Regions from separate parts of the Bacillus sp. SD127 genome, predicted to be linked through region 3. Evidence: predicted binding sites of a transcription regulator. Region 3 holds the regulator's gene; each other region holds the start of a gene.
The links. The regulator LexA, encoded in region 3, represses DNA repair genes until DNA is damaged. The targets are predictions, from matches to a motif close to CGAACATATGTTCG.
Positions count from the first base shown of each region.

Region 1: uvrB (excinuclease ABC subunit UvrB) is a predicted target of LexA. The motif match lies at 4,977-4,990, and genes of this name have one in related genera.
Region 2: ACQVGS_RS16500 (YhjD family protein) is a predicted target of LexA. The motif match lies at 4,824-4,837, and genes of this name have one in related genera.

Region 1 is NZ_CP191226.1:645,270-652,356, reverse strand. Features, by position in the region: gene uvrA (excinuclease ABC subunit UvrA) at 34-2,907, opposite strand; gene uvrB (excinuclease ABC subunit UvrB) at 2,915-4,900, opposite strand; gene ACQVGS_RS03365 (CsbA family protein) at 5,083-5,313, opposite strand; gene ACQVGS_RS03360 (PEP/pyruvate-binding domain-containing protein) at 5,944-7,087, shown strand, end outside.
Region 2 is NZ_CP191226.1:3,155,598-3,162,684, reverse strand. Features, by position in the region: gene comK (competence transcription factor ComK) at 1-407, shown strand, start outside; gene ACQVGS_RS16525 (hypothetical protein) at 518-937, opposite strand; gene ACQVGS_RS16520 (SDR family oxidoreductase) at 1,126-2,025, opposite strand; gene ACQVGS_RS16515 (excalibur calcium-binding domain-containing protein) at 2,238-2,507, shown strand; gene ACQVGS_RS16510 (sodium:solute symporter family protein) at 2,548-4,017, opposite strand; gene ACQVGS_RS16505 (DUF3311 domain-containing protein) at 4,014-4,214, opposite strand; gene ACQVGS_RS16500 (YhjD family protein) at 4,440-4,802, opposite strand; gene ACQVGS_RS16495 (TVP38/TMEM64 family protein) at 4,958-5,578, shown strand; gene lepB (signal peptidase I) at 5,580-6,080, shown strand; gene ACQVGS_RS16485 (monooxygenase) at 6,279-7,087, shown strand, end outside.
Region 3 is NZ_CP191226.1:2,314,378-2,321,464, forward strand. Features, by position in the region: gene ACQVGS_RS12260 (YneF family protein) at 1-149, opposite strand, end outside; gene sirA (sporulation inhibitor of replication protein SirA) at 235-681, opposite strand; gene tkt (transketolase) at 834-2,837, opposite strand; gene ACQVGS_RS12275 (DUF896 domain-containing protein) at 3,012-3,245, opposite strand; gene ACQVGS_RS12280 (YneB family resolvase-like protein) at 3,309-3,962, opposite strand; gene yneA (cell division suppressor protein YneA) at 3,980-4,291, opposite strand; gene lexA (transcriptional repressor LexA) at 4,447-5,064, shown strand; gene ACQVGS_RS12295 (hypothetical protein) at 5,459-5,887, opposite strand; gene fosM (FosM family fosfomycin resistance protein) at 5,969-6,391, opposite strand; gene ACQVGS_RS12305 (DUF892 family protein) at 6,588-6,791, shown strand; gene ACQVGS_RS12310 (spore coat protein) at 6,788-7,087, shown strand.

The DNA of each region.
Region 1 (7,087 bases), 1.7 Mb from region 3:
AAAGAAAAGTGAAAACCCTCTGAAAAGAGGGTTTTAAGATGTTGCAGTTTCTTTCGCTTCCAAGAGTGACTTCATGCGCTTCTTGTCACGATCCATAACAGGCTTCAAATAACGCCCTGTATACGACTCTTCCACTTCAGTGATTTCCTCCGGTGTTCCCGACGCGACAATGGTGCCGCCTCCGGCTCCGCCTTCGGGCCCCAGATCAACAATATAATCAGACGTCTTGATGATATCAAGATTATGCTCAATGACAAGCACTGTATCCCCATTATCAACCAAACGCTGAAGCACGACAAGAAGTCTGGCGATATCGTCGACATGCAAACCTGTTGTCGGTTCATCTAAAATGTACAGCGTGCGGCCGGTTGAGCGTTTATGCAGTTCAGATGCAAGTTTCACCCGCTGCGCTTCACCGCCTGACAAGGTAGTCGCCGGCTGGCCGAGCGTAATATAACCAAGACCAACATCGTACAGGGTTTGGAGCTTGCGCTTAATTTTCGGGATATTTTCAAAAAAAGAAAGAGCATCTTCGACCGTCATATCAAGCACATCAGAAATGCTTTTTCCTTTGTATGTCACTTCAAGTGTTTCCCGGTTGTAGCGTTTGCCGTGGCACACTTCACATGGCACGTATACGTCAGGAAGGAAATGCATTTCAATTTTTATAATCCCGTCTCCACGGCAGGCTTCACATCGTCCGCCCTTCACATTAAAACTGAAACGGCCTTTTTTATAGCCGCGGACTTTCGCTTCATTTGTCTGTGCGAATACATCGCGAATATCATCAAAAACACCGGTGTATGTCGCAGGATTTGACCGCGGCGTTCTTCCGATCGGCGCCTGATCAATATCAATGACTTTGTCTAAATGTTCGAGGCCTTTGATTTCTTTATGGCTGCCTGGCTTCGCTTTTGCTTTATGAAGCTTTTGCGCTAATGCCTTGTGAAGTATTTCATTGACGAGGGTGCTTTTTCCCGATCCTGATACACCCGTAACCGCTGTAAACGTCCCTAGCGGAAACTTGGCATTTGCCTTTTTCAGATTGTTTTCTGAAGCGCCTTTAATCTCAATATAGCGGCCGTCCGGTTTTCTTCTTTCGGGAGGCAGCGGGATAAATTTCTTCCCTGATAAGTAACTGCCTGTTAACGAATCTTGATCTGCCATGACTTCTTCCGGAGTTCCCGCGGAAATAACTTGTCCTCCGTGGATGCCGGCACCCGGGCCGATATCAATTAAATAATCGGCTGCCATCATCGTATCCTCATCATGTTCTACGACGATCAGTGTGTTCCCCAGGTCTCTCATGTTTTTCAGCGCGCTGATTAAACGGTCGTTATCACGCTGGTGCAGACCAATTGATGGCTCATCTAAAATATAAAGCACACCGGATAACCGCGAACCGATTTGAGTTGCCAGCCTGATCCGCTGCGCCTCTCCCCCGGACAATGTTCCCGCTGCCCGGCTCAGTGTCAGATAATCAAGTCCGACTTTGTCCAGAAAGCTTAAACGCTCCACAATTTCCCGCAAAATCAGATCGGCAATCTTCATATCCTTTTCAGAAAGCGTAAGGTCTTTGAAGAAATCAAGGGCATTTCCGACAGACAGCTCGGTAATTTTTCCGATGTGACGTCCGTCGACCAGTACCGCAAGCGCCTCTTTCTTTAGCCGATAACCTTTACAAGTCGGACAAGCCTTTTGGGACATATATTGCTCCATCTGCTCACGGATGAAATCCGAGCCTGTCTCCTTGTAACGTCTTTCAATGTTGCGCAATACGCCTTCAAATTGGATTTCACCTTCGCGTATTTGCCCGAAATCATTTTCGTAACGGAAATAAATCAGGTCATCTCCGCTTCCATAAAGGACTTTATCCAGCTGATGCTTCGGCAGATCCTTTACCGGTACATCCATATCAATGCCGTAATGGGTGCAGACCGCTTCAAGAAGCTGCGGATAATATTGTGAGCTGATCGGCGTCCAAGGGGCAATTGCATTCTCTTTCAACGACAAATCTTGATTGGGAATGACAAGATCTGCATCAACTTCGAGCTTCATACCTAGACCGTCACACGTTGGACACGCTCCGAATGGGCTGTTGAATGAAAAAAGCCGCGGCTCAAGTTCACCGATTGAAAATCCGCAATGCGGACAGGCATGATGCTCACTGAACATCAGCTCTTCCTCACCGATCACATCAATCATGACACGCCCTTCACCTAATCGAAGCGCTGTCTCCAATGAATCCGACAGACGGGCTGCTACGCCTTCTTTTACCACAATCCGGTCAATGACAACCTCGATTGAATGTTTTTTATTCTTTTCTAATTCGATCTCATCAGAGAGCTCGGCCATCTCGCCGTCAATTCTGACTCTGACATAGCCTTGTTTTCTGATCTGCTCAAGCGCTTTTACTTGAGCGCCTTTTCTGCCGGACACAATCGGCGCCAGCACCTGAAGCTTCGTCCGCTCCGGATATTCCAAAATCCTGTCCACCATCTGCTCAATGGTCTGTGACGTGATTTCGATTCCGTGCTCCGGGCAATGCGGCTTTCCTACTCTCGCATACAAAAGACGCAGATAATCATAAATTTCCGTTACCGTACCGACAGTAGATCTCGGGTTTCGACTCGTTGTTTTCTGGTCAATGCTGATGGCAGGAGAAAGCCCTTCAATCGCATCGACATCAGGCTTATCCATTTGCCCTAAAAACTGGCGGGCATAGGCGGATAACGACTCAACATATCGTCTCTGCCCTTCTGCATATATGGTATCAAAGGCAAGGGAGGATTTCCCTGAACCAGACAGGCCCGTGACAACGACAAGCTGATCTCTCGGAATGGTCACATCAATATTTTTCAGGTTGTGCGCCCTTGCTCCCTTCACCTCAATCCGATCCATAGCCATTCTTTCATCATCCTTCCGCTTTTAACTCTAAAAGTAAATCGCGAAGCTCCGCGGCTCTTTCAAAATCAAGCGCCTTGGCGGCTTCCTTCATTTCGTGCTCCATTTGTTCGACGACTTTCTGACGCTCTTTCTTCGTCATTTTCGACAACTTCGGCGCAGCTTTTGTTTTATACTCCGCTTTGTCCTCAGCAGCCACAGTCGCACGAATCACGTCACGAATTTCTTTATTAATCGTTTGCGGCGTAATGCCGTGTTCTTCGTTAAACCGCTCCTGCTGCTCGCGCCGGCGTTTCGTTTCATTAATTGCAATTTCCATAGACTTCGTCATTTTATCGGCGTACATGATGACACGGCCTTCCGCGTTCCTCGCCGCCCGTCCGATCGTCTGAATAAGCGAACGCTCCGAACGCAGGAAGCCTTCCTTATCCGCATCTAAAATCGCAACCAGGGATACTTCCGGAATATCAAGCCCCTCTCTCAGGAGGTTGATGCCAATGAGCACATCATGCTTGCCGAGACGCAAATCACGAATAATTTCGATCCGTTCAAGCGTCTTAATTTCTGAATGCAGATAATTAACCTTGATGCCGATTTCTTTTAAATAATCGGTTAGGTCCTCTGACATCTTCTTCGTCAAAGTCGTTACAAGCACCCGTTCATTCCGTTCAACTCTCGCGTGAATTTCACCGATTAAATCATCAATCTGGCCTTCAATCGGCCGCACGTCAATAAGCGGGTCAAGAAGCCCTGTCGGACGGATGATCTGCTCTATCATTTCATCTGTATGTTCAATTTCATACGGCCCTGGTGTGGCTGACACATAGACGATATTGTGCATATGCTTTTCAAATTCTTCAAACCGGAGCGGGCGGTTATCAAGCGCTGACGGAAGACGGAATCCGTGATCCACCAGCACCTGCTTTCTCGCCTGGTCTCCGTTAAACATGCCGCGCACCTGAGGAATCGTCACGTGCGACTCATCCACCACAATCATAAAATCGTCAGGAAAATAATCGAGAAGCGTATACGGCGTTGAACCCGGCGGGCGAAGCGTCAAATGTCTTGAATAATTCTCAATGCCGGAGCAGAATCCCATTTCCCGCATCATTTCAAGATCATATCTCGTCCGCTGCTCTAAGCGCTGCGCTTCCAGAAGCTTGCCGTTTTCATGCATGACCTTCAGCTGCTCCTCAAGCTCCTTCTCGATATTTTGAATCGCTTTTTCCATTTTTTCGGCCCGCGTAACGAAGTGGGATGCCGGGAAAATCGCGATATGTTCACGGTCGCCTAAAATTTCTCCGGTCAGGGCGTCCACTTCCCTAATCCGTTCAATTTCATCTCCGAAAAACTCGACTCTTACACAGTGTTCATCACGGGATGCCGGGAAAATTTCCACTACATCTCCGCGCACACGAAACGTACCGCGCTGAAAATCAATGTCGTTGCGGGCATATTGAATGTCAACAAGCTTTCTAAGCAGCTCGTTGCGCTCAATTTCCATTTCAGGACGCAATGACACAACCATTTCACGGTATTCTTCAGGCGAACCGAGACCGTAAATACAAGACACACTCGCAATGATAATCACATCTCTCCGTTCAAACAGAGACGATGTAGCGGAGTGTCTGAGTTTATCAATTTCATCATTAATGCTGGCATCTTTCTCTATAAATGTATCCGTTTGAGGCACATACGCCTCCGGCTGATAATAATCATAGTAGCTGACAAAATACTCGACAGCATTGTTCGGAAAAAATTCCTTAAACTCGCTGTAAAGCTGTCCGGCAAGGGTTTTGTTATGGGCAATGACGAGTGTCGGCTTATTGACTTCTTTAATCAAATTGGACACCGTAAATGTTTTGCCCGTTCCTGTTGCACCCAGCAGAGTCTGATGCTTCTTGCCCTCCTGAATGCCTTTGACAAGCTTTTCAATGGCTTTCGGCTGATCTCCCTGGGGCTGGTATTTTGAGACTAACTCAAAGCGATCTTTCACAAATAAGCCTCCGTTTCTTTAACGAAATCTTCCTATAGATATAGTAACACAATGGAAAGCAAAATCACCAAAAATACGAACTAAAGTTCGGTGGTTTTTTATTTCCAGCTATTTTCATGTATAAAAAACCTGCTTTTAAAACGTAAAAGCAGGAATTCATCTTTATATTCATTATGTCCGGTTTATTCTTCTTTTTTCTCAGCAGCTTTTTTGGCCATGTAAAGTCCGCCGGCCACAAGGGAGACAACATCTAATCCCACAATAAAATACGTTTCTGTATAGCCTTTTAAATAAGAAGCAAACAGCAGTGCAGCTGTAAGAGCGATCGCCACGTAATGGTTAAAGGTCACTCTCGTAAATAGGACGACAAGCATAAAAGGGAAAAATAATGCAAAAACGGCTTTTGTAATCACAAAAACCCTCCTCAGGGATTCTTCATCTGATTTGATTATAGTAAAAAATGAAGAATCGGACAATCGTGCAATGGTTCCCTCTTTCTACACCATACCCTTTTTCAGTTCAATTCAATCATCGTGCCCTGCCGCAAAACTCTCTTCTTATAGATAGACAGATGCCTCATCCGATTTTTTGGCAAGACCCAAATCCAGCTATTCAACCCGGACAGAAGAAATGTTCATAATAAAATAATAGATTACCGGCAGGCAAAATAGACGGTATCAAATATAAAGAAAAATTGACTTTAGTGCGGCTGAATGAGAGCTGAAACTGTACTGATTGTCAAATCAACAGGAAGGTAGGTATTAAGTCTCGTTTAAGTGAAGGAAGCTTGACCAACAGCGATCTGAAAGCTCAGTGAAACGATTTGCGAATACGAAAAAATAAGCAAACAGACCCGCTCAGTTTTATTTTTCATGATCATCTAACTAACTTAAATATTCATTTTATTTAGGGCTTTTTGCGTTTGACAACATTTTCCTATAAACCTACAATTGAGTGATAGTGTTCACTATCATTTTTTTGAACATTGGCTCCCAAAAATAAAAGATAGAGAGAAAAATACTAAGGAAAGAGGGGTTTTAAACATGTACTCTGTGTTATTTCGCCAAGCTGAAGAATCCAGTCAGCTGGCTGGAGCAAAAGGCATGAATCTGATTAAACTGACCAAACACGGACTTCCTGTTCCAGATGGGTTTATCATTCAAACGAACGCTCTCGCCCGTTTTATGGAGGATAATCAGCTTCATGATTCAAGCGAAAATATCGAAAATGCCATTATTGCCGGAGCATTTTCAGATGAGCTAAAGAACGAGCTGACGAGCTCCTTTTACGAGCTGAGAGAATCATATCGTTCCGTGGCCGTCCGCTCATCATCAGCCTCAGAAGATTTAGAGGGCGCTTCATTCGCCGGTCAATATGAAACCTATTTAAATATAAAAACAGAAGAAGAATTTCTGGCTAAGGTGAAAGAATGCTGGGCCTCCTTTTTCTCAGGCAGGGTCAGCCGCTATAAGAAGAAAATGAACAATCAAATCGCAGAGCCGTTAATGGGTGTTGTGGTGCAGGGCCTGATTAATTCAGAAATATCGGGTGTGATTTTCAGCCAAAATCCCGTTACCCATGATGATAGAGAGTTATTAATCAGCGCCAGCTACGGCCTGGGAGAAGCGGTCGTATCAGGAAGCGTCACTCCTGACACGTATATCGTTCATAAAGCTTCATTTGAGATTCAGAAAGAAATGGGTTTAAAAGAGATCTACATGGAGTCCGCAGCAGAAGGTATTGCCGAAAAAGAAACGAGCGAAGACATGCGCAGCCGTTTTTGCCTTACAGATGAACAGGTAATTGAGCTGGCTGAAATCACCAAAAAAACCGAAGCCCTATACGGATATCCTGTTGATTTAGAATTCGGCATCGCCAATCATAAACTGTACCTTCTGCAGGCACGGCCAATTACCACCATTGAACAGGATAAAAAAGCGGCTGAGGAAGAACGGAACTTCATGATCACCGGCGAGGATATGGATGATTTTTGGCTCAATATGGAGTCCAACATCGAAGGCCCGGTCAGTCCGCTATTTTCATCTTTTATTGTGCCCGCACTTGAATACGGCTTAAAGAAAAGTATGCAGCAGTTCCCGATCGGTGTCATCGTCGATGAAGTAAAAGTTTACCGGGGACATATTTATTCAAAAAATCAAGGCGGACAACAACAGCCTCCTGAGGACA
Region 2 (7,087 bases), 840 kb from region 3:
AAATTTCTCACAAACCGCCAATCATGGTGGACCCTTCGAACCAAATCTTTTTATTCCCTACACTTTCTTCGACTAGACCCCAATGCGGCTGGATTTCCCATGTGCATGTAAAAGAATTCAAACCGACTGAATTCGACGATACGGAAGTGACGTTTTCAAACGGAAAAACGATGGAACTGCCGGTCTCCTGCAATTCGTTCGAGAATCAGGTATACCGGACAGCCTGGCTCAGAACCAAATTTCAGGACAGAATCGAACACCGTGTCCCGAAACGGCAGGAATTTATGCTGTATCCGAAGGAAGAGCGGACGAAGATGATTTATGATTTTATTTTGCGTGAGCTTGGGAGCGGTATTAGAAGGATAAAAGTGAATTTGAGAGTGCTTTGCAATGTTGATGCAACATAAACTTTTTAAGGGAAATTTAGCTAAGGCATTCCAGAAATAAAAAAGTGTTGGTGAAATAAAAGAGCTCAATACGTTAAAATGTATTGAGCTCTTTATTAAATGATCAATTGTTAAAGGGAAATTGAGTCACTTCCGCAGGTGTACCAAGTTCCATTTGCTGCTTGCGCCCATCCATAAATTCTTGTTCCAGTACCCAATTTTCTTTTTACTTCATCAAGGGATAAAGTGATAGACGTTGTATCTCCGGCTCTTTTAGTTGCTAAGATATTGCTTTTCGTGCTGTCAGGTTGGCCGCCATCAGTTGTCCAAGCTACCATATTATAGTATTTGGATGTGAACGGGTTTGATAGTCCATTGATTGATAAGGTAACCTGATTGTTGCTAGCCGTTACGGTTGTATAAGCAGCACTCATCGGTTTAATTGAGGATGCTTTTTGTGCTGGTGTGTGGTTTTCAGCTGCAAAAACATTTGTGCCTCCTGTCACTAGTAGTCCGACAGCTAATGCTCCTGAAAGGATTTTTTTATTCATTGTTATTCCTCCTTTTTTTAATACATAGTTAAATTACTTCAATTAATTGGAAAATCCTTTTTGTTAGCAAGAAGTTAACAAAATTTACAAATTTCAAACGTGATTAATATGTAACCTCAAATTGTAGAGTCTGGATATCGATATTAAAAAGGAGCACTCCAGTAAAATAAGGAGAGCCCCTTCTAACGCTAGGCCGTCGGAATTCCGCCGGTGATGCCGTATATTTGAGATGTCACATAGCTTGAATTCTCTGAAGCTAAGAATACATAAACATCTGCCAGTTCCACCGGCTGTCCCGCGCGGTTTAATGGTGACGGCGGCGTCCCTTTGCCGAATTTCGGAATGTTTTCAGTTGGCTGTCCGCCGGAAATTTGCAGCGGAGTCCAGATTGGTCCTGGCGCAACAGAGTTCACTCTGATGCCTTTGGGCGCCAGCTGTTTTCCGAGCGCAACGGTAAAGCCGATAATGGCGTTTTTCGTCGCCGCGTAATCTAACAGCATTGGGCTTGGGTTGTAGCCTTCAACTGAAGTTGTGGTAATAATAGACGCACCCTCCGGCAAATACGGAAGCGCCGCTTTAACAACCCAATATAGCGAGAAGACGTTCACTTCAAACGTTTTATAGATTTGTTCAGTAGGAAGGTCTTCGATGTTTTGCACTGCTTGCTGTTTACCGGCAACGAGCGCTAACACATCCAGCCCGCCGAGTTCGTTATGCGCTTGTTTGACTAAATCGTGACAAAACGATTCGTCACTCAGATCACCTGGAATCAGGACTGCCTTGCGTCCTTCTGCTTCAATCAGTTCTTTTACTTCTTCTGCATCAGGCTGTTCCGCGGGCAAGTAGTTAATTGCCACATCGGCGCCTTCCCGCGCATAAGCGATGGCGGCAGCGCGGCCAATACCGGAATCACCGCCGGTGACAAGAGCTTTTCGGCCATTTAGTTTGCCAGCTCCTTTATAGCTTTTTTCTCCGCAGTCCGGAATCGGCTTCATTTTTTGCTGCAAGCCGGGCGGTTCTTGGTATTGTTCAGGAAATTCATCGTGAAAAAATGCTGTTAAAGGATTGTTTCGTTTTGTATCAGACATCATCAACGCTCCTTTTTGTGTGGTGTACATTCGTATGTGTACCCTTGAGCAAAGTGAGAAAAACATGTTTTGGCAGTTTGCATCTCTGCAAGACAAAGAAAGTAAAAAAAACTGCCGCTCCTTCCATATTTATCTTGTGAAATATGACGAATTGAATTATGATAAAATCGCTATAAAACAACTAAATATTGGGTATGGGGGAGTATATTGTCATGAAAAAAGCCGCGGCGCTTTTGCTGTCACTCGGTCTCGTTTTCGGTTTTTCATACGGAGCTGACCATGTGGCGGAAGCCAAAACGAAGGTAAAGACGTATAAGAACTGCAAGGAATTAAACAAAGTGTACAAAGGCGGGGTAGCCCGTACGTCCAAGGTGAAAAATAAAGGCGGAAAAACGAAGTACAAGCCTTACGTGTCTAAGGCGCTTTATGATGCCAATAAAAAGAGCGACCGTGATAAAGATTTTATCGCCTGCGAACGCTAAACAAAAAAGCAATCTGTTGTCCAGATTGCTTTTTTCTTGTTTAAGCGGCTTGATCAGCAGCTGTGCTTTTCGTTTTTCTTGTCACGAGACTTACCGCTATCATGACCGTAACATTCAGCAGCAAAGCGACAATGCCGACGTTTAAGTCTTTCGCCGCTTGCGGCAGCGCCGGAAATAAAGTGCCGATTGTTGTTTCCGTAACCGTAATATAAGAAACCGCTCCGACTCCCGTTATAATGCCGGCAAAGGCTCCTTGTTTGGTCACGATCTTATGCTTGAATAGGCTGAACAGCAGGGCCGGAAATAGCTGTGTGACGAGGCTGTATCCCATAAGGAGAAGCGTAACGATTGTGTTCCCGCCTTTGAATGTAAAGTACACAGCAATCAGCGCAATCACAGGCACTAAACATTTAGCTAATAATGACACCTGCTGTTCCGTCGTGCGGGGAGCAAACACTTGATAAACATTTTTTGCAAACAAAGTGGAGGCCGACATTAAAATCATGGAACCCGGCACAAGCGCTGTCAGCAGTCCGGCTGCACCGATGATTCCGACAAACCAAGGATCAAAGGTTTGAAGAGACAGTCTCAAAAGTGATAGATCCGCGTCTGCGCCTTTCAGACCGGGAACTTGCAGGATAGCCGCAAAGCCGACGAAAAGGACGAATAGAAGGACCAGCTGGTATAAAGGCATAATAATGGCGTTTTTTCGAAAGACTTTTGGGTTTTCTGCTGAATAGGAAGCGGAAAACGTATGGGGCCACATGTAAAAGCCCAGCGCCGTCAGCAGCACGGTTGAACTGAACCATGCAGCACTTTGCCCTGTTTCGGGCAGGGTAATAAAACCGGGATTTGCGTTTTCAATCTGCTGAAACATGTCTTGAAATCCGCCGTAGTAATGAATCGGCAGATATATGCCTAAGAATAAAACGACGGCCAAAATCATGATGTCTTTGACAACGGATATCCAGGCGGACCCGTGGATGCCGGATACCATAACGTAAACTGTGATTGAAATGACGCCGATCCAAATGGCAGCAGTAGGAGAAATTTTTCCGTAAGACGTTTCCGATACAATCAATCCAAGCCCTTTCAGCTGCAGCACAAGATAAGGAATAAGCGCGGCAATGCCGACAAGTGAGACGAGCACACCAAGCAGCGGACTGTTGTACTTTTTGATGAAAAAATCGGACTGCGACATCAGCTTATGCTGTTTCGCATAGGACCATACCGCCGGCAGGAGCCAATAAGAAAGAATATAGGCCAGACAGCCGTAGGCGATGATGTAAAAGGCAGGCCCGCCTTTTCCGTAAGCCCAGCCGCTTCCGCCGAGAAACGTAAACGTCGTATAAATCTCTCCTGCCATCAATAGGAAAACAAAGACAGTACCGAAGCCGCGGCCTCCAACCGTCCACTGCTCAAGGTCCATGTCTTTTCCTTTTTGGGCGCGTACGCCGAGAAACATGCTGAATAGCAGGACACCGAAAATGATGATGAGAGCTGCGTTCATTCTGCTTCCTCCCTTTTATTTTCTTTGTCGAGGACATACACGATCGCCATCAGGACAGAGGTCAGCAAAGCCCACATGACGACATAGGCGAGAATGAATGGCATGCCAAACAGATAGGGTGTCACTTTGTTTGCAAAAGGGATGCCAAGCAAAAGTCCGATGAAGGGCAAAGCGGCAAGAATGTGAATCAGTTTCATAAAATCCTCCTTTGATCAAAAGTTGGGCGGTGCGTGTCATGCGCGGGCTGCAAATCATGTCGCTAATCTGGCGGCACATGTCATTTTTTGGGGAGTGAAAGGCTGTGGTACGAATTATAAATAAATTTATTTTGTTTGTATAGTGTGAATTGTCTGAAATTTATTCTTGAGGAGCTAGAAGGGGGGACGGGCGCAAGGAGGGGAATACAGAATGATTCGAAAGACTCATGGCGAGTCCGGCGCAAATAAATAGTATGTTAACAAACTGCTTACTTGCTCCCGGATTCGCGGGTTAAAATAGCGGTGTTTTTCTTCGTAGCCATCGATGACAAATAAATAAAGCGTAAAGGCTTCATCACGCTCAGCCTCGTGGATGGCGATTTTTCTTTTCCTCAGCTCTTTTCTGACCTCAATCAGATCCTTTTGTGCTATTTTTAATGATTCGTTGATAAGTTGTATATAAGGGTGTTTCAATTTTAATGAGCTTTTCTCAATTCCGCCGAGATCGCGGTTTAAAATGGTAATGACCATAGGCAAAAAGAGAGCCCGCTCTATCAATTCATATCCTTCCGGCTGCAAATGCGGCATGGTAACTCCTTCTTTCTTAAGGGAACGTTTGTTCTTGTTATATTCTATATCGGCTGGTGAAATGTTTCAAGACAGAAAAAATCACCAAAACTTTTTAGTTTTTCGCCGAGAATGTGTAGAATAAGAATAGACAAACCCGGTGAGGAGTATAAACGTTGGAGCAATTTTTATACTATTTGACAGAGGATCGTTTAACTGAATTATTTCAAAGCTATAGGGCTTTCGGTCCGCTTATTGCTGTGCTGCTGCCTTTAATTGAAGCATTTCTTCCGTTTTTGCCGCTTATCGTTTTTGTGGTGGCGAATACAAATTCGTTTGGATTGTGGGAAGGCTTCATCCTGTCATGGGCCGGATCAACAGCGGGGTCCATTCTCGTGTTTTTCATTGTCCGTCATTATGGACAAAGAAGAGCTCTTGGATTCATCCGCAGGCATCCGTCTGTCAGAAAGCTTATGTTATGGGTGGAAAGACACGGTTTTGGCCCGATGTTTCTGCTGCTTTGTTTTCCATTTACACCGTCTGCCGCGGTGAATGTGGTCGCCGGTTTGTCAAGGATCGGGACGCGGCCGTTTGTTTTGGCGGCAGCCTCGGGAAAGCTCGTCATGATTTTTATGATCAGCTTCATCGGATATGATCTTCACGCGCTGATCACACAGCCGATTCGCACGGTTATTGCCGTTCTGGTGATTGCTGTCTTATGGTATGTCGGCAAAAGGGTGGAACGGCATCTGCATGTGAGAGCCAGCCAGCGTGAGCATGATGGAGGGAGACAGTAACATGAAAAAACGGTTTTGGTTTCTTGCCGGTGTCGTGTCCGTAGTTCTCGCCATTCAAGTCAAAAATGCCGTCTTTATTGATTACAAAGTAGAAGGCATCAGCATGAACCCGACTTTTCAGGAAGGGAACGAACTGTTGGTCAATAAATTTTCACATCGATTCAAAACCATCCATCGTTTTGATATTGTTTTGTTTAAAGGCCCTGATCAAAAAGTGCTGATAAAGCGAGTCATTGGATTGCCCGGTGAATCGATCAAATATAATGACGATCAGCTGTATGTGAACGGAAAACAGGTGGCTGAACCATTTTTGAAACCATTGAAATCTGTATCTGCCGGAAGCCATGTAACGGGAGATTTTTCACTGAAAGAAACGACAGGGAAAAAGACGTTATCGAAGGGGCAATATTTTGTAATCGGAGATAATCGCATATATAGCTTTGACAGCCGGCATTTCGGTCCGATCAGGGAAAAAGACATTGTCGGAGTCATTTCGGATTAGGAACTGTACACTGAGAAAAAGGCGCCATTTGAAAGGCGTCTTTTTTGTGCTGGTTGGAAAAATATGTTGCGAGATCATTTGTCACCCGATATAATTATTTTTGTTACGTGTGTAACAAAATGAAATATTCATTAACACTTATTTCTTTTTTTCTTAGGCTTTTTGTTTAGTTGCAGATAAAACAAAAGGAGTGATCTCATGATGGATTACAAAACAGTTATTATCGGAGGCGGACCGGTTGGATTGATGCTGGCTTCTGAGCTGGCATTAGCAGGGGTAAAAACATGCGTGCTTGAGCGGCTTGAACAGCCAGTGCCGTATTCGAAGGCGTTGACGCTGCACCCCCGCACGCTTGAGCTTTTTGAAATGAGAGGGCTGCTTGAGCGTTTTGCGTCTCGTGGGAAAAAGATATCTTCCGGCCATTTTTCAATGCTCGATACGCGTCTTGATTTTTCCAGTCTGGATACGAGCTGTCCTTATACGCTATTGCTTCCGCAGACCGAGACTGAACAGCTGCTTGAGGAACGTGCGCGAAGCCTGGGGGCAGAGGTGTTACGGGGGGCAGAGGTGCTAACGGTAACGCAAAACGAAGAGGCAGTGCAAACCATTTTCAAGGATCGGGAAGGCATTGTGCGGACGTTGAGCAGCCTGTTTGCCGTTGGCGCTGACGGAGCAGGGAGCGTCGTTCGGAAACAGGCGGGAATTGCGTTTCCTGGAACAGACAGCACCGTCACCGCAGCTCTTGGTGATGTGAAGCTTCTTTCTCCGCCGCCATCAGGAGTTTTGTCGCTTTGTACGACAGAGGGAGGAGTCATGATTGTTCCGCTTTCTCCTGACCGGTATCGCGTTGTGTTGATCAGCCCTTACCGCACGCAGACGCCGAAAGATGCTCCTGTCACAGAAGAGGAGCTGAAAACAGATCTCATCCGGATATGCGGAACTGATTTTGGCTTAAACGAGCCTACGTGGATGTCCCGATTCGGGAATGCCTCCCGTCAAGCGAAGGA
Region 3 (7,087 bases):
TGCATCATCATCATGCGTAACATTTGTTCATTAATAGGCGGATTCTTTTTAAGGTAGCTCATCATATATTTACGAGCAATAAAAAACCCGAGTGCAACACCTATGAGCAGTGCAACAACGCCCACTAGGATGCCAACCCATAAAGTCATTTTATTTCCTCCTTCATGTTGTCTAGTTTAAAGTGTACTAAACCAAAAGCTATTATACAACATTTACATCTCTTTTTCTTCGGTTTTAGACAAAATTTCTTTCTTTCACCGGATTTAACCACCCATACCGCTTCGTATTGAAATCCATTGCGAGAAAGCAAGGGCTTACTTTGCGAAGAACTTCAAAAAATATCGTTTCCGCCTCGTAATCTCCGTTAGCTACAATTTCAATCATGTGTTCTTTCATCATAAAAGACGCTTGTCCCTTTGCTTTTGGGAGAGATAATCTATAAATATAATCCAGCTGTGTATAGTTTGTATTGTTCAAATTCATTTTTAACCGCTGATGCATATGTAAAATCGGAATGGGTTTCGTAATATATTGAATTTGTTTCTCTGTCATTTCATACTGCTGCCTCGTCAGGCTTGTCCAATGATAGTCTTGAAACAGATCAAACATAACCGATTCCCGCCCGAAATAGTGATTGGCAAATTCCTCTTTGATCAGGTACGTATAGTAGTGACGTTCCATCTTCTCATCCCCTTTTCCAGCAGCATTTCATTTGCATTCTATTATACAAAAGAAGAGAAGAAAGAATTGTCTATTACTGTTAAACAGCCAATACTATTTTTGTCGGATAAACAAGAAAAAGAGGATGATTTGACTCATCCCCTTTGAAAAACTTATTTATTGATTAATGCTTTGACTCGATCCACAACGTTTGCAACTGAGAAGCCGTATTCATTGATAATGGTTTCGCCAGGAGCGGAGGCGCCGAATTTGTCAATACCGAGCACGTCTCCTTCAAGCCCTGTGTATTTGCCCCAGCCAAATGATGAGCCCATTTCAATCGCAAGACGTTTTCTCACATCTGACGGAAGCACGGAGTTTTTGTATTCATCCGATTGTTTCTCAAAACGATCTACTGAAGGCATGCTGACGACAGAAACATCAATATTTTCTTTTGCCAATTCTGCCTGTGCCTCGATTGCGAGGCCAACCTCTGAGCCCGTAGCGATGAGAAGAGCGTCAGGTGTTTCGTTTTTAGACTTAGAAACAACATATGCACCTTTTTCTACACCAGCCAATGCCTCTTCAGCTGTTTGGTCGATTGTAGGAAGGTTTTGACGTGTCAATACAAGCGCTGTTGGGTGATTTGTGCTCTGCACCGCAAGCTTCCAAGCCGCTGCTGTCTCATTACCGTCTGCAGGGCGGATTAAAGAAAGGTTAGGCATTGCCCGTAATGAAGCAAGCTGCTCAACCGGCTCGTGAGTCGGTCCATCTTCACCGACCGCGATACTGTCGTGAGTAAAGACATATGTCACAGGAAGACCCATTAATGCTGCAAGGCGAATGGCCGGACGCAAGTAATCAGAGAAGACAAAGAATGTTCCGCCGAATACACGAAGTCCGCCGTGAAGCGCCATACCATTTAAGGCTGCACCCATAGCAAATTCGCGAACACCAAACCAGAAATTTTTTCCTGAGTAATCAAGCGCTGTATAATCACCGGAATTTTTAATCGTCGTTTTGTTTGATCCTGCTAAGTCTGCAGAACCGCCGACAAAGAACGGAATTTTATTCGCAAGGCCGTTCAGAACTTCACCTGAAGAGGCACGGGATGCCAGACTGCTTCCTTTTTCATAAACAGGCACCTCTTGATCCCAGTCTTTCGGAAGTTCTCCTTTGATAGCCAGCTCAAGCTGTTCAGCGAGTTCCGGATAAATTTCTTTATATTTAGCGAATTGGTCATTCCATTCCTGTTCCTTTTTCTCGCCGGATTCTTTTACTGTTTTTGCGAAATGCTCATATACTTCTGACGGAACGTAGAAATCTTCTTCATACGTCCATGCATAAGCTTCTTTTGTTAATTTACTTTCTTCTTTGCCAAGCGGAGCACCGTGAACACCGGAAGTGCCGGCACGGTTAGGAGAACCGAAACCGATTGTCGTTTTTACTTCAATCAATGTAGGTTTCTTGTCGTTTTGGCGTGCTTTTTCAATTGCCGCAGATAATTCTTCAATATTGTTTCCATCTTCAACGTAAAGAACTTCCCAATTCATCGCCTCGAAACGCTGTTTCACGTTTTCAGAGAATGAACGATCCAGATCTCCGTCCAAGGAGATGTCATTAGAATCGTATAATACGATCAGACGGCCAAGCTGAAGATGGCCTGCAAGTGAAGCGGCTTCAGAAGAAATACCTTCCATTAAATCGCCGTCACCGCAAATGCTGTATGTATAGTGATCGACTACATTGAATGAATCGCGGTTGTAAGTTTCGGCTAAATGGCGTTCTGCGATAGCCATTCCGACCGCCATTGCGATTCCTTGTCCAAGCGGCCCTGTTGTTGCATCAACACCGGCTGTATGTCCGAATTCCGGATGCCCCGGTGTTTTGCTGCCCCACTGGCGGAATCCCTTAAGATCTTCAATGCTGAGATCATACCCGCTTAAATGAAGCATGCTGTATAAAAGTGCTGATCCGTGTCCCGCAGATAAAACAAAACGGTCGCGGTTAAACCACCCAGGGTTTGCCGGATTTACATTCATAAATTTTGTCCATAGCGTATATGCCATTGGCGCTGCCCCCATAGGCATACCAGGGTGACCAGAGTTTGCTTTTTCAATAGCGTCTATTGATAGTGTGCGAATGGTAGCAACTGATTTCTTTTCAATTGTATCCATAAAAATCCCCTTCCTTATATGTTGTACCCTTTCATCATAAATGTCTGACGACTTTTTCTCAACTGTTTCAGCTTAAATTTGAGAGAAACTTGATGAATTTTGTCACCTGAAGAAAGCGCTGTTGTTTGTAGTATATACAAAAGAGGAATACGATATTGCCGTATTCCTCTTATATTAGTGAAGTCTGTTATTATTTTTTTCTCTTTTTAACTTTTCAGGTGTTACGTCATTGCCTTCAGGATCAATGATTTTTACACTTTTTAATGTGTTTTTCATAGAAGAACGAAATCCTTTTAGGTACTCTTGACGGAGCTTTTGCTGTTCAGCTTTTTCTTCTTCTGTAATAACGCCAGCTTTAGCTTTTGCGGCAAGTTCATTGATTCTGGCAATTTTTTCGTTTGAAATCATGATAAACTCCTTTATTGCATTTTGTCTATATACTACTAAAACAAGAGGAGTTTTACAACTGATTCACTCGCCTGTCTGCTCATTCTCTATGTATTCCTGAAAACGCCGATGGACTGTCGCCTTTGACACATCATAGCCAAAACCTCTCAACGTAGCCGCGATTTCAGCAAACGTCAGTTTATTCGCTCTCAACCGGACAATCTCCGAGATCGGAACTTCTATTCTTTCTTTTCCGCTGTTTTCATGCTGGTTTTTCAGGTTCTTTTGTGGCTTAAAACCATTTTTCACTGCGCGTTTCATTCCGCGTTTAATTTTCATGTTGTGGATTTTCCGCTGGTATTCCTCCACAATGCTGACGATTTCCAGCACCATAGAGTCAGCCTCTGATAACTCCAGCTCACCTCTGTGAGCGGTCGTATATACTTTCACACCTTCCCTGTAAATACAATGAAGAAGTGCAATTTTCGCGTTTCCCCGGCCGAGTCTTGTTTCATCCTGAACTAAAATCACATCAATATTTGAATTCTTGATATGATCAAGCAAATCAAATACACCATCCCGGTCCATTTCATATCCGCTGGCTTTTTCAGAAATCACTTTGACGACTTCCATGCCGTTCTCGGCAGCAATGGCCGTAAGCTCCTCCTCCTGCCGCTTTAATGAGGTTTCTTGCTGTTCTTTATTTGTGCTTACTCGGGCATAAATGAGTGCTTTCACCTTTCTACCTTTCCTCTCTATTTAACAGTAGCCAGTTCGTATGCAGCCGGGTGTTCCTTTTTTAATGGAATCACCAATTCATCCCCCGGCTGAATCTCAGACGTCTGGAGATTATTTTTTTCAGCTACCCATTCAACAAAATCACTTTTATTTATCTTTTTTGAGTCATCCACCTGATCAGCAAGCGACCAGAGCGTATCCCCAGACTGAACTTTTATTTTAACATATTGATTAAGCTCCTGGTCGCTGCTTGTATATGACAACAGAAGGATAACCACGCTTAGAATCACAGTGAACAGGCCGACAAAAATAATAGATTCTTTATTCATGATAACAACCTCCGACAAGAATGTTTGTTCGCTTTTTATAATTTCAGTATATACGAACAAATGTTTCTGTCAATTGTTTTCTTCGAACCTATGTTTGTACTGTCAGGAAAATCATGCTATAATCTATTTAAAATCGACGTTTAGAGGTGCAAAAAATGACGAAGCTATCAAAAAGGCAACTTGATATCCTCCGTTTTATTAAAGCAGAGGTTAAATCAAAAGGATATCCGCCTTCGGTTAGAGAGATCGGAGAGGCTGTCGGCCTTGCGTCCAGTTCTACTGTCCATGGCCATTTGGCCCGTTTGGAAACAAAAGGGCTGATTAGACGCGATCCGACAAAACCAAGAGCGATAGAAATTCTGGATGAAGAAGTAGAGATTCCAAAAAGCCAAGTCGTTAATGTACCGGTAATCGGAAAAGTAACGGCGGGCTCACCTATTACAGCGGTTGAAAACATTGAAGAATACTTCCCGCTTCCTGACCGTATGGTTCCTCCGGATGAGCATGTGTTTATGCTGGAGATCATGGGTGACAGTATGATTGACGCAGGTATACTTGATAAGGACTATGTTATTGTAAAACAGCAAAACACGGCGAATAACGGTGAAATCGTAGTGGCGATGACAGAAGATGATGAAGCTACGGTAAAACGTTTCTATAAAGAGGATACACACATTCGCTTACAGCCTGAAAATCCAACCATGGCTCCGATCATACTGCAGAATGTCAGCATATTAGGAAAAGTAATTGGTGTGTTCAGAACTGTCCATTAAACTATTGAACTATCAGTTACAAAGAATAAACCCCCTCTTCCTTTGTGGAGTGGGGGTTTTGTTTTTTAAAAAAAGCAGGCTCGCCCTGGCTTAGGTGCGAACCTGAATAGGAGGAAAAAGAACATCATGTTTACACCATAATTATCCATCATTCAATTATTGAAGTCAAGAAATTTTCTTTCCTTAATGAAACTTTTTTTTAAAAAAGTGCTGTTTAAAAAATTAGACGTTCTTTTCTTATAAATGTTTCGATTTTCGGACGTGAAAAGATGAGTTATACTCTCCTCTTTTATATTGAGCGAGGCAAAAGGAAATATACTGAATATTTAGTACATAGTTTATTTAGTTAATTTATTCCGCAAAAAAAGCTCACTTCTTTTCAAAAATGTGAGCATCAATCAAAATTAAAATATTCTACACCATAGCGGCCTTTTACATGAACACTTGCACAGTTTTCTGAATGTTCTTCAGCTAATATTCGATACCGGTGATAAGGTTCAATGGAAACCTTATCGTGAGCGCTAAAGTCAAACCAATTACCGGTGAATTGTTTTGTGCTTAACGTAGTATAATCCCCTGCAAGTCCCATTCGCTGAAGCTTAATGTTAACTGAACAAGTGTTCACTCCTAATATCGTAAATTGGTATCCTAAAAAATAATCCATTGCCGGTACATCACTAATGTTTTCTACATAAAGCGCTTTTGTTCCGTCATTTAGAATAAAGTCGGTTTTATGCTCAAAATGTGAAGTTGCTGCATGAATGGTCCCGGTTCCAAAAACACATAGCAAAACAGCTGTCATGAGCAATATTTTATTTCTCAACTGCAATCCCCCTCCTTTACCATATATTAACCCCATAAGATAAATATGTATATTCCCTGTTACTCTGTTTCCCGTGCTTTTTCAATCGTTAAAATCCATGTGGGTTTTAGCTTGCTTATAATATTGAAGTCTGTCTTGAAGAGTTCCTGTATGGAATTCAAATTTATGGCCGTCAGGATCAGTGTAATAAATTGATTTTCGATCACGTACATCTCGTTCTCTCCCAGACAAAATAGTAACATGAAGGTTTTTTAATTTTGCGGACATTTCTTCAAACTTGCTTTCCTCAATTGTAAAAGCGATATGGGTATAAGAAGCGTTAATATCATTTCTGGGAATGTCACGCTCTTCGTTGAGAGCCAGCCATATGCCGTTTAAATCGAAATATGCAGTGCTCTTTCCTTTAACCAGCAGTTTAGCATCAAAGACATTTTGATAAAACTCGATGGAAGTCAGTAAATCAGAAACAGAAAATAACAAGTGATTGATCCCTTTGATCTCCACTGTGTCTCCTCCTTAGTATTTAAAGATAGATGATTAAAAACCAGTGAATAATTGATTATTTTAACAGAAGCTCATCCCACCCCTTGTGTACGGGCATTGCAGCCAGAAAGTTTCAAACGACCAGCAAAAAATACCAGTGTAAACAAAAGCAATTTGTTCAAAATAAACCATATTACTTCAGAAGGGAATGACCGTTATGAATGGCTACGGCCTTCATGAAACGTTGGAATTGCACGAATTGCTTACGTTTAAGAATCTTTGTTTGACAAAATCTTCAACCATGACGGGACTTGTACAAGATGAAGAATTAAAGAGTATTCTTGAGCAGGATGCTCAAAAAACAAAACAGCAGGTTGCGCGTTTGCAGGAATTGCTGTCAGTGAGAGGTGAACAAGCGTGAATGAGTTCTTTCAAAAATTAGCCGGAATGGGCAGCATGACCGAACAAGTGATCGCAACGGATTTTTTAATATCGGCAAAGACAGGCGTAAGGAATATTGCAGCTGCCATCACAGAATCTTCTTCCCCAGAAGTCAGGGAAACGCTGCAGCAATATTTACATGACGCGATGAATACCCATGAACAAATTTTTCATTATATGGCTGCAAAGGGTTTTTATCATTCTAAAGATTTAACTCAGCAAATAAGTGTCGATCTTGAGGCTGCAGATACCGCTAAAGATTTGCCACAAATATAG